One region of the Synechococcus sp. R5-13 genome, then DNA from elsewhere that is predicted to be linked to it. Evidence: predicted binding sites of a transcription regulator. Region 1 holds the regulator's gene; the other holds the start of a gene.
What was found. The regulator HrcA, encoded in region 1, represses chaperone genes, less so after heat shock. The targets are predictions, from matches to a motif close to TTAGCACTCNNNNNNNNNGAGTGCTAA.

Region 1 (6,153 bases):
TTCCGGTAGCGGTGTTGGTTTGGATGATGATCTACCCGATGATGGTACAGATTGATTTTTCATCGATAGGCAGTGTTTCAAAAAATTGGAAAGGGCTGGCGCTGACAGTTACTGTAAACTGGCTGATCAAACCTTTCACCATGGCATTGTTTGGATGGATTTTCTTTAAAAATCTGTATGCTACCTGGATCACTCCGGAAGATGCAGACCAGTACCTGGCAGGCGCCATTCTGCTGGGTGCCGCACCCTGCACAGCCATGGTGTTTGTGTGGAGTTATTTGGTAAAAGGCGATGCCAATTATACGTTAATACAAGTTTCAGTCAACGATCTTATTCTGCCGGTTGCATTTGTACCCATTGTAAAATGGCTGCTGGGAGTAACCAACATACAGATACCGTATGAAGTACTGATTACTTCGGTGGTTGTGTTTGTTGTTATACCGCTAACTACGGGTTATCTGACCAATCGGATATTGCCTCAACGAAAAGGAAAGGATTGGTTTGAACAAAAATTTCTTCCGGCACTTCGTCCTGTTTCCATACTAGCATTGCTTTCAACCCTGGTTTTACTCTTTGCCTTTCAGGGCGAACACATACTGGATCATCCATACACCATTTTGTTGATAGCCATACCACTGACCATTCAAACATACTTCATATTTTTTATAACCTGGCTGGGTGGAAAATTGCTCCGTTTATCACATCCGATTTGTGCACCGGCTGCGATGATTGGTGCCAGTAATTTTTTTGAACTCGCAGTTGCCGTGGCCATATCACTTTTTGGTCTTAATTCAGGTGCGTCGTTAGCCACGGTGGTTGGTGTACTCATAGAAGTACCCATCATGTTATCGTTGGTAGCCATCGCTAACAGTTGGAGGTATTAAATGAAAAAAATCTTGGTTTTATGCACAGGTAATAGCTCCCGTAGTCAAATGGTACATGGTTATTTAGAAAATCTGTTACAAGGTAAAGCTCATATTTACAGTGCCGGTATTGAGATACATGGCGTAAATCCGAGAGCCATACAAATCATGAAGGAAGATGGAATTGATATCAGTCATCATACCAGCAACCATGTAAATGAATACTTAAACATACCCTTTGATTACATCATCACGGTATGTGATCATGCCAGAGAAAACTGTCCGTACATACCAGGTAATTCCATTCGCATACATCATAGTTTTTCTGATCCTGACAAAGCAACCGGAAGTGAAGAAGAAATTATGCATGCATTTCGTATGGTTCGAAATGAGATACGCACATTCTGCGAAGAATTTTCAAAGACTATCATTGCTTAATCCTAGTAAGAAAACACAAACAAAAAAAGCCCCGTAACCGGGGCTTTCTGATTTATTTTACAACCATGATGCGTTGTGTTATCGCTTGTTTTCCGTCAGATATTCTAAGAAGATAAATTCCAGAAGACAATCCGTCTGTGATCAAAGTTATTTGCTGCTGAGATGGAGCAATGGTAAATTGCTGCAACACCTGACCCAGTGTTGTTATCAGTTCTCCTTTCAACGGTTCGGCAGAAGCCAATTGCAGAGCAATGGTAATCATATCAGTAGCCGGATTGGGATACACCAAAAAGTTGGAGGTATTCATCACTTCATCCACCGAAGAACAGTTAAGTACTGTAACCGATGCAGTCGCAGTTGCTGTACATCCGTTAGTAGCTGTGGCTGTAACGGTATAGGTAGTAGTGGATGCAGGGCTTACATTGATGGAAGCAGTATTAGCACCTGTATTCCAAGTAAAACTATTACCACCAGAAGCAGTAAGATTTACAGAGCTTCCCTGACAAATAGTACCGCCACCACTTATAGTAGGTGTGGGCAAAGGATTCACCACAATACTGGCTGTTGCCGTGTTTGTTCCGTTTAAATTGCTAGCTGTTAATGTTACAGTATATGTCCCCGCTGAATTAAATGTTACAGTAGGACTGGCAGCCGTACTTGTTGAAGGAGTTCCGCCGGGGAAGGACCAGCTATAGGAAGTAGCATTGGTAGATGTATTGGTAAATGTAATACTTTGCCCTGCACAGATGTTAGTTGATGAAACATTAAAAGAAGCGCTTGGTGGTGTATTGGTTGCAGCACTAATGTTTATATCATCCAGATAAGTAACATTTCCCCATCCACTTCGCAATTGGAATCTGATTCCGGCGGCGGTTTGAGAAGCATACGGGCTTAAATCTATTGTCTTGGTTGCCCATTGTGATGGGGTAGGTACAAATGCAGTGGTCATATCAGGTGCTGTAGCCAATGGACTCGGGCCTGTATTATTACCATAAGATGCTAATCGTATCCAAGTATTGCCACAATCAGTGGTGATACTTACTATTAATGAATCAGTCGCTTCCCTTCGGGGAAGTGGAATTAATGGAAACCTTTGCCGTTTAGTACCGGTGGCGTCGTGCCAGGCCAGTCGCTTCCCTTCGGGGAAGTGGAATTAATGGAAAAATTAATGGAAACAAACCAAGTGATCCCCTTTCACTTCCAGCCAGTGCCCACCTGGATAATCGGGGCTACGGCTGCCTCGGTCTGCTTTTAAGAGCTGGATCCCGGCTTCTACCTGTTCAAAGGTGGGGTGGTGGGGCAACACCAGGGACAAAAACTGGAACATTACCTGCCGCTGCAGAGCCAAGGGGGCAGCCCGCAAGGGATCCCGTCGCAGCCCTGGCAAAGCGGGCTCATATACCTGTGGCCATAGCTGAGCTGCTTGAGCTACCACCAGCTCATGTTCTGCTTGCAGCAGTGTGGCAGCCCGATTCAGGGCCGCTTCCAGTTGCGGGTTGAAGTGCTGTTTCAAGTAAGGCATCACCTCTAGGCGGAGGCGGTTGCGGCCATGGGCCAGATCTTGGTTGCTGCGATCCGGCCAGACCGGCAATTGGTGCTGCTGGCAAAATTGTTCGGTTTCCCAACGGTATAGACCCAGCAGGGGTCGCACCACCTGGGCAGAGGTGGGATCCCGGTCGTCTAGGTGCCGCTGCCAATCCAGGCTGCTCAGCCCGGCGGCTCCTGTTCCCCGCAACAAGTTCCACAAAAACGTCTCTGCTCGATCCGTGGCCGTATGCCCCATCACCACGGCGCTGCAATCCCAGATGCGGGCCCATTTGTCCAGTTGTTGGTAGCGCCAAGCCCTGGCCCCTGCTTCGTCTCGGCGGATGGGATCCGCAGTCTCAACAGCATGAGGTAGTCCCTGCTGCTGCAGCCACCCCTGCAAAAAGCGGGCACACTCCGTTTCATCTGCCGACCAGCGGTGATCGCAATGCAAAACGAAGAGCTGCCAGCCCCAGCGAGGCTGTAGATCCCGCAGGATTTGGAGCAGGCAAAAAGAATCTTGCCCGCCCGAAAAAGCCACCAGCAGCCGCTGGCCAGGGTGAAGAAGTTGCCGCTGCCGAATGGCGCACTGTACCCGCAGGTGGAGAGGAGAGAGCCTGGCCACAGCTTGTTATTGCTCAGGTGCAACCCAGACCCTGCCTGCCTTCATGGGATCCCTTAGGCAAGAGCCCGGGTCAGATGAGAGGCCACCGCCTGCACAGCAGCAATGCTGCGCTCGTAGGCCATTCGGGTCGGCCCCAGCAAGGTGACCGTACCCAGAGGAGCTGAGCGACGGTGGTAAGTGGAGGCGATAACCGTACAGTGGTGCAGAGACTCCAGTGGATTCTCGCTGCCAATGTAGATGATCACCGGGGTCTTGCGGGCAGACTGTCCCGACTCCTGATCCATCTCCGTTGAGCTCGGCAGAGAGGGCAAACCCCCATCGGCAAAATGGAGCCCAATCATCCCCTGAAGTTGCTTGGCTCCCTCCTCGATCAACTGCATCACTGCCTGCACCTGCCGGGCCTGGGAAAACTCCGGCTGACGCATCAACTCGGCCATACCGGCACTGAACACCTGCCCCAGAGAGGGCTGTAGACAGCGTTGCACCACCGAGCGCAGCAGTTGCTGGAGCCAATGGCCGTAGGTACGAAATTCTTCATCCAGTTTCAGCCAGCTCAGATCCTGCAACTCGGCAAAGGTTTTGCCCCGCAGCTTCAGGGTGAGAAAGTTGCTGAGCAATTGCAATTCATCTTCCAAATCCTCTCGGGAGTCGCTGGGCCAGTCGGGGGGGCTGACCAGAGCTGAATGGGTTTGATAGGAGTCGGTTACCACCAACACCATCACCCGCCCTGGCGCTACCGACACCAACTGCACATGATGAATGGCTACCACCGGCCCCTGAGGAGGAGTGATGAGAGCAATGCAACCGCTCAGATGGGCCAAAAGCTGAGCTACCCTTTGCAGGAGGCTGTCTAGGTCGTCTCCCAGCTCACGGCCAAGCTGATCCATCAACTGTTGCAGAGCGGGATGGGGATCCGGCTGAGGAGCATCGTGAGGGATCCCACCGCTGTTGGCGGAGGTCAACAAATCGTTGACATAAACCCGATAGCCAAAGTCGGAGGGAACCCGACCCGCAGAGGTGTGGGGCTGAAACAGTAACCCCACCTGCTCAAGGGTGGCCAGGTCGTTACGAATGGTGGCCGTGCTCACCCCAAAGTTATAGGACTGGGCCAAGGTTTTGGAACCGACAGGTTCAGCCGTCGCAATGTAGCTGCGCACCGTCGCCCAGAGAATCTTCCGCTGGCGGGGAGTCAGTTCGAGTTTCATAGCCGATCAAAAGAACCCAGTCAACACCTATCTATCTAAAGGGAAGTGCTAAACAGAGCCGGTAAATTGCTCCAGGATAAACCAACTCAGAGCTGAGATAGGAATCCAGACAGACTTTTACATCTTCTAATCTATATGCATCTATTGTTACTCTTTATATAGCGGGTTGCCTAGGAAGGAAGTTGCAAAACCCGATGTCGGAAGAGGTTGAGACTGCTGCTTGTGCAGGAGAGAGTGAAATCTCTTGTAGCCTGGGCTCCCCTTTTTTGCCCAGAGGTGGTAGAAGATGAACTACGGCTAGCCACCTTGTTGCGTAGCAACAGTCCGCTGCGCCAAGACTGGGGATTTCTGCGCATGAGTTCGGTCAACTCTAGGCCAACTGGGCCTGCTGCTGTCCCCCCTGTATCCTTTTGTATCTTTGAGGTTGTCCCATGTACTTATCCCCCCAGGAGAAAGACAAGTTGTTGATCTACCTGGCTGCCCAGTTGGCTCGGGATCGGCGGCAGCGGGGCCTCAAACTCAATTACCCTGAGGCAGTGGCCTACTTGAGCGCAGCAGTCTTGGAAGGGGCGCGGGAGGGGAAAACAGTCGCCCAATTGATGAGCGAGGGGCTGACGTGGCTGACCCGCGAGGACGTGATGCCCGGGATCCCAGAGATGATCCCGGAAATTCAAGTGGAGGCTACTTTCCCCGACGGAACCAAGCTGGTTACCCTACACCACCCCATTCGCTAGGGATCCCCCAGATGCTCCAAAGACCCAGAGACTTCAGGAGGTCGTCCCCATGGCTCGCCAATCCAGAACCAACCCTGCTGCCAACGCAGAGCCGGCCCTGATCCCAGGGGAACTGTTGCTGGCAGAGGATCCCATCCAAGCCAACGTCGGACGGGCCACCGTGACCCTGGAGGTTACCAACCGAGGGGATCGGCCCATTCAGGTGGGATCCCATTTTCACTTTTTTGAGGTGAACCGAGCCCTGGTTTTCGATCGCGCCGCCAGCTTTGGCATGCGCCTCAACATCCCTTCCGGCAACGCAGTGCGTTTTGAGCCAGGGCAAACCCATCGGGTAACGCTGGTGGCTTTGGGGGGCAAGGGGTTGGTGCATGGCTTCAATCGGCTCACGGAGGGCACGATACGCTCCGCTGCCCAGAAGCGGCTGGCTCTGGCCCGATTGCAGGAGTGGATGGGTCAAGCAGCCAATCCCTAGGGAGTACCGCCCCCCCCAAGTGTGCAGCTTTGGGCAGCGGTGTCAAGGCTCAACCCCATCCCCGTCTCTGCTCAGATTCAGGACACTAGGGCTATCCTATTTCTCCTCTAGGAGCTGACAGATGTCAGAGCGCGAGACTGTCTTGTGGATGTGGGTGCAAGGCTTGGGGCTAAATCTTTCTGGGTTGGCGCTGTTGGCAGCAGCAGGCGCCGCCTTTGGGCCTCTCAGTTGGACAGGTGCAACGGTGGCGGTGATGTTGAAGCTCATTGGGGATAGCCAACTGGTGCGGGGC
Region 2 (6,153 bases), on a different contig from region 1:
GCAAATCCGTAACCAGGGAGTGGAGCGTCGCAATCGTGTCCGGCAGCTTTGGCGAGAGCATCTGCAGCATCCCACAGAGGCGCTGCTGCGCAAACTCAACTTTGCCCGCCGCTTCCGCCGTCAAGAAGTTGTGCAAGAGTCGGACACCATTTACTCAACCGACCGGGATTTGATCGAGCAGCGGGACTACCGTCTGGACGAGCCGGCATTCCGCCAACTTTTGGAATCCGAAGCTCAGCAGGAGTACCCGGAAACCGAACAAGTGCGCCAGCAGCGTCCCCTCTAGAGAGGTCATGGCCTTTGGGCAAACTCCCGGTCTACCGTTTAGGCCGAGACAGATTCGAGTTTCTTGCCCAGCCGGCGAATCCGGCGCTTAGGTTTGCTTGGTCTTCTTTCTCCCCAGGAGAACTCACAACAACCACTCGGAGACTCGCTCCCCCACCTTCTGCAAATCCAGAGGAATGGCCACCGCTTTGCCCATACGGGGTCTCTGACGGGTGGCTTCGATTTCCCGACGCACCGCTTCCCACACCCCCCAAGCCTGCAAATGGGCCAGCACGTTCTCCAAGTGGGCCAGATACTCGGCCTCGCTCAAGGGGAAGGAGGGCTGCTCCAGGTAGCGCCACATCACCAGCAGCACCACCTTCTGCTGGATACGCCGCAACTGTACGTCGTAGGAATAGCCCCACTTCTCGCGCAACAAAGCTTGAAAGTCGGATCCCTTCATCAGACTTGTCTGAGGCTGGCTTGGATCTGGCTCCAATCGCGCTGGGTGGGCCGCTCACCTTGGGAAGGAAGGCCACGGCCTCTTACAGCGTTGCATTTCTTAACGATATTGGCCAGAGGGGTCGGTTAGGATGATGTCGCTTGTCAACGAACGTTAAAACTTCTCAGGTCTGCATTTGCCATTATGACGGAAGCGGTTAGCAACTTTGAAGCGCCCCCCATGAGCCGGCGGGTTCTTCTCAATGCCCTGCTCAGCGGCTCTGTGGGAGTCGTGGTGGTGGGCGCCCTCTACCCGGTGGTGAAGTACTTTATTCCGCCCTCTGCCGGTGGAGGGGGGGAAGGCCTCATCGCTCAGGACGCCCTCGGCAAGCCCATCAGCGTCAGTGAACTGTTGGCCACCCATGCCGCTACGGATCGGGTGCTGGCCCAAGGTTTGAAGGGGGATCCCACCTACATCGTGATCGACAACGGGGCGGTGGCCAACTATGGCCTCAACGCGGTTTGTACCCACCTCGGCTGCGTGGTGCCCTGGAATGTGGGGGAAAATTTGTTTAAGTGCCCTTGCCACGGATCCCAGTATGCGGCCAATGGCAAGGTGATCCGGGGACCGGCTCCCCGCTCGCTGGAGCTGGTGAGCGCCACTGTGGATGGCGACAACGTCCGCTTCAGCCCTTGGCAAGGCCCCGATTTCCGGGAAACCTAAAGGGCAAGGGATCCCGCTGGCTGTGCCGGCTTTTGCCGAACGATTTGGGGCAAATTGTCGAGATGGCTGTTCCAAGACTGTGTCCTAAACCTGTGATGGAAATTCATTCTGAGCTGAGAGTTATGAAGCGAATCTGCTTGGCCTTCTGTGGGCTGCTGCTGTTGCTGGGGATGGGGGCACGTCCGGCGGCAGCCTACCCCTACTATGCCCAGATGGCCTACGACAACCCCCGCGAGGCGACTGGAAAAATTGTCTGTGCCAACTGCCACCTGAACGCCATGCCCACTCGCGCCGAGGTGCCCCAGGCCGTCACCCCCGGCCAGGTGTTCACCATCAAAGTTGGGATCCCTTATGACCTGAGCAAGCAGCAGGTGCTGGCAGACGGCAGCAAGGGTGGGTTGAATGTGGGCGCGGTGGTGGTCTTGCCGGAGGGCTTCCGTTTAGCCACCGAAGCCGAGATGACCGAGGAACAACGGCAAGAAACTGCCGAGACCTACATCACCCCCTACAGCGACGCGAAGCCCAACATCCTCCTGGTCGGGCCTTTGCCGGGCGAGCAGCATCAAGAAATCGTCTTTCCAGTGGTGGCCCCTGACCCGAAAGAGGATCCCTCGGTGGCCTTCATGAAGTATCGCGTTTACATCGGGGCCAACCGAGGTCGCGGTCAGCTTAACCCCGACGGCAGCCTCAGCAACAACAACGTCTTCCGCGCCCCAGCCACGGGGCGTCTGGTCAACATTGCCACCCTCGACTCCGATATCAGCGATCTGCCGGCTGAATTGGCCAGCCTGGTGCCCCCGGAATACGAGCTGCCGGGCACGAGAGTTCTCAGCTTCGAGACCGAAAGCGGGATCCAAAACCTGGTGGTGCCGCCTGGGCCGGAACTGGTGGTTGCCGTTGGCGACAGCGTCAAAGAAGGGGATCCCGTCACCAACAATCCCAATGTGGGCGGCTTTGGCCAGGTGGAGCGGGATCTGGTGCTGCAAAGCCCGGATCGGGTGAAATGGCTGGTGGCCTTCCTGGCAGCCATTACCATTACCCAGGTGCTGTTGGTGCTGAAGAAAAAGCAGGTGGAGCTCATTCAAGCCGCCGAAATCCTCGGCTAGCTCAAGCTCTTTCCTAGCCTGCACCTCGGAGGTATCCGAGGTGTTTTTTGTTCTGTAGGGCTGATAGCAGTCGTGGTTTTTATTACCATCTATTTCAACTGCTCGCCCTAGCGGGCCGGAGGCCTTGTTCCCTGCCGCTAGCACCCTAGTCGACAACGGTTCTAAGGCAGCCTCAGCTCTCCTCTGATCACCAGCACCGCTTGCCCAGCAATCTCCACCCGTGAGCCTCGATCTCGGCACCACAGCTCGCCCCCGCGGGCCGAGAGCTGGTGAGCCTTCAAATCAAGTCGGCCCAGGCGTTTGGCCCAATAGGGCATCAAAAGACACTGGGCGGATCCCGTCACCGGATCTTCCGGGATCCCCAGCCGAGGAGCGAAAACGCGGCAGACGAAATCCGGCCCATCCTCTAGATCCGCCCCAGAGGCTGTGACGATCAACCCCGGAACGGGGAGCGCTTGAACCTGGGCCAGATCCGGTTGCACCTGCTGCACCTGTCCCGCCGAAGCCAGCACCGCTACCCCCATGTCCCCCCGGTATAGCTCCACGGGTGGGATCCCTAAAGCTGCTGCTACTTGCTCTTTGGCTTCTGGCCAAGGTTCCGGACTGCGAGCAGGAAAATCCATGGCCAGGCGATCCCCTTGCCGCCGCACCTGCAACAGGCCACTGCGGGTGGAAAAGGCTACCCTCTCCGCCTCAGGATGCACCTCGGTGAACAGCACATGGGCACCAGCCAAGGTGGCGTGGCCACAGAGATCCACCTCCGTCGTCGGCGTAAACCAGCGCAGCCCATAGTGGGGAACCTCGCCCTGGGATCCCTGGGGAAGTAAAAAAGCCGTCTCCGATACATTGTTCTCCGCCGCAATGGCTTGCATCAGCGCCTCTGGCAACTCCTGTGGCAGCAGACACACCGCTGCCGGATTGCCGCCGAAAGGCACCGCCGTAAATGCATCCACCTGAAAAAACGGGATCCACACCTTCTCAACCAAGCCCAACTCAGGTCATGATCCCACAGCAGACCCCAAAGTAGGGGGATCCGCACCCCGACCGCACCTGCCAAAAGCGGGATCCCGCTGACAAAGGCTATTGTCAGGCCAGAAAGTTGGCTGATAAACTAGCACTCGTAAGTCGAGAGTGCTAAGTCGCTTCCCTTCGGGGAAGTGGAACTAATGGAAATGAAAACTTCAGCTTCGTGCTTTAGGATCACGGAGGACATTCGTCATGGCTGCAGTAGCTCTTAACGTCTCTACCCTGAAGCCGCTGGGCGACCGCGTGCTGGTCAAAATCGCTCAGCAAGATGAGAAAACCGCAGGTGGGATCTTCTTGCCGGACACTGCCAAGGAAAAGCCCCAGGTGGGGGAAGTGGTTGCTGTTGGCCCTGGCAAGCGCAACGACGAGGGCAAGCTGATCCCGATGGAACTGAAAGCCGGCGACAAAGTGCTCTACTCCAAGTATGCCGGAACCGAAGTCAAGCTGGGCAGCGATGAATATGTGCTGTTGGCCGAGCGGGACATTCTCGCCATTGTTCAGTAATGGTCAGTGATTCAGCAGCAGTTCAACGAACGATTGAATCCTTGAGACTCTGTTTCACCCTTACCTGCATTTGCATCGGAGAGGTTGACTATGGCCAAATCAATCATCTTCAGTGAAGAAGCCCGCCGCGCTCTAGAGCACGGCATGGATATCTTGGCAGAAGCCGTAGCCGTTACCCTGGGTCCCAAAGGGCGCAACGTCGTGCTGGAGAAGAAGTTTGGCGCTCCCCAAATCATCAACGATGGGGTAACCATTGCCAAAGAAATTGAGCTGGAAGACCACATTGAGAACACCGGCGTCTCCTTGATCCGTCAGGCGGCTTCCAAAACCAACGACACGGCTGGAGATGGCACCACCACGGCCACGGTCTTGGCCCACGCCATGGTGAAGGAAGGTCTGAAAAACGTGGCTGCCGGCGCCAACCCAATTGCCCTGAAGCGAGGGATCGACAAGGCGGTGAAGTTCTTGGTCGACAAGATCGCCGAGCATGCCCGCCCGGTGGAAGATTCCAAAGCCATTGCCCAGGTGGCGGCCATTTCCGCCGGTAACGATGAAGAAGTGGGCCGTATGATTGCCGAGGCCATGGACAAGGTGGGCCGCGAAGGGGTGATCTCCCTGGAAGAAGGCAAGTCCATGACCACCGAGCTGGAAGTGACGGAAGGGATGCGCTTCGACAAGGGCTACATCTCCCCTTACTTCGTCACCGACACCGAGCGGATGGAAGCGGTTCTGGAAAACCCCTACATCCTCATCACCGATAAGAAGATCACCCTGGTGCAAGACCTGGTACCGGTTCTGGAGCAGGTGGCCCGCGCCGGTCGTCCTCTGCTGATCATCGCCGAAGACATCGAGAAAGAAGCGCTGGCTACCCTGGTGGTGAACAAGCTGCGGGGTGTGCTGAGCGTGGTAGCGGTAAAAGCCCCTGGCTTCGGGGATCGCCGCAAGGCCATGCTGGAAGACATTGCCATCCTGACCGGTGGTGAGGTAATCAGCGAAGAGCGCGGCCTGAAGCTGGAGAACGCTCGCCTCGATTCCTTCGGCACTGCCCGTCGCGTCACGGTAACCAAAGACAATACCACCATCGTGGCGGAAGGCAACGAAGCGGCTGTGAAAGCCCGTTGCGAGCAAATTCGTCGCCAAATTGAGGAAACCGACTCCACCTACGACAAAGAAAAACTGCAAGAGCGCTTGGCCAAGCTCTCCGGCGGTGTAGCGGTGATCAAAGTGGGCGCGGCCACTGAAACCGAGATGAAAGACCGCAAGTTGCGCCTGGAAGATGCCATCAACGCCACCAAAGCGGCGGTAGAAGAAGGGATCGTTCCCGGCGGCGGCACCACCTTGGCACACCTGATCCCGGTGGTAACCGAGTGGGCGCAAGCCAACCTGTCTGGCGATGAACTGGTGGGGGCCAACCTGGTCGCCCGCGCTCTGGGCGCTCCGCTGCGCCGCATTGCTGAGAACGCCGGCCAAAACGGCTCCATTGTGCTGGAGCGGGTGAAAGATAAGCCCTTCAACACCGGCTACGATGCTCAGAACGACGCCTTCGTGGATATGTTCGAGGCGGGCATTGTAGACCCGGCCAAGGTTACCCGTTCTGCCCTGCAAAACGCCGCTTCCATTGCGGGGATGGTGCTGACCACTGAAGCGATCGTGGTGGACAAGCCCGAGCCCAAAACCAACACGCCGGCAAGCAGCGGCAGCGGCATGAGTGACTACGACTACTAATCCGTTGACCGCCACAGCGAGGTGGATCCCTGAGGCTCACCGAAGAGCCCATGGGCACTTCGCTTCCTGGCCAGGCATCTTGGATGAATCTTTCGGGATCCCCTGGTGGGATCCCTTTTCTTGTGGATTTTCATCAAGACGCAGGCAATCCGGCGGGATCATTCCCAACGACCGTGAGACAGCAGCGAAACTGTTTGTGATGCTGATCCCTAACCCCTTTTCTCAGAGGGAGAGGGGCTGGGGGTGAGGGCGCCGGAGCCATGCAATCGGGAACTGCCTCAAACTGGCTCTTGGAAATGGCTTTGATCTGTCGAACTTGAGGAAAAGGGGAAGGCGGTGTGGCTCAGTTGATTTGCATTGGCC

Region 2: groES (co-chaperone GroES) is a predicted target of HrcA. The motif match lies at 3,647-3,673, and genes of this name have one in related genera.

What each region holds. Positions count from the first base shown of each region.
Region 1 is NZ_JANSIL010000151.1:22,988-29,140, reverse strand. Features, by position in the region: gene arsB (ACR3 family arsenite efflux transporter) at 1-884, shown strand, start outside; gene NW840_RS11610 (arsenate reductase ArsC) at 885-1,301, shown strand; gene NW840_RS11605 (T9SS type A sorting domain-containing protein) at 1,354-2,250, opposite strand; gene tilS (tRNA lysidine(34) synthetase TilS) at 2,467-3,450, opposite strand; gene hrcA (heat-inducible transcriptional repressor HrcA) at 3,504-4,655, opposite strand; gene NW840_RS11590 (urease subunit gamma) at 5,087-5,389, shown strand; gene NW840_RS11585 (urease subunit beta) at 5,487-5,861, shown strand; gene NW840_RS11580 (hypothetical protein) at 5,983-6,153, shown strand, end outside.
Region 2 is NZ_JANSIL010000020.1:2,540-8,692, reverse strand. Features, by position in the region: gene NW840_RS01595 (hypothetical protein) at 1-286, shown strand, start outside; gene NW840_RS01590 (DUF3067 family protein) at 410-727, opposite strand; gene NW840_RS01585 (cytochrome b6-f complex iron-sulfur subunit) at 911-1,429, shown strand; gene NW840_RS01580 (apocytochrome f) at 1,552-2,535, shown strand; gene NW840_RS01575 (PhzF family phenazine biosynthesis protein) at 2,697-3,509, opposite strand; gene groES (co-chaperone GroES) at 3,754-4,065, shown strand; gene groL (chaperonin GroEL) at 4,156-5,790, shown strand; gene NW840_RS01560 (DUF429 domain-containing protein) at 6,129-6,153, shown strand, end outside.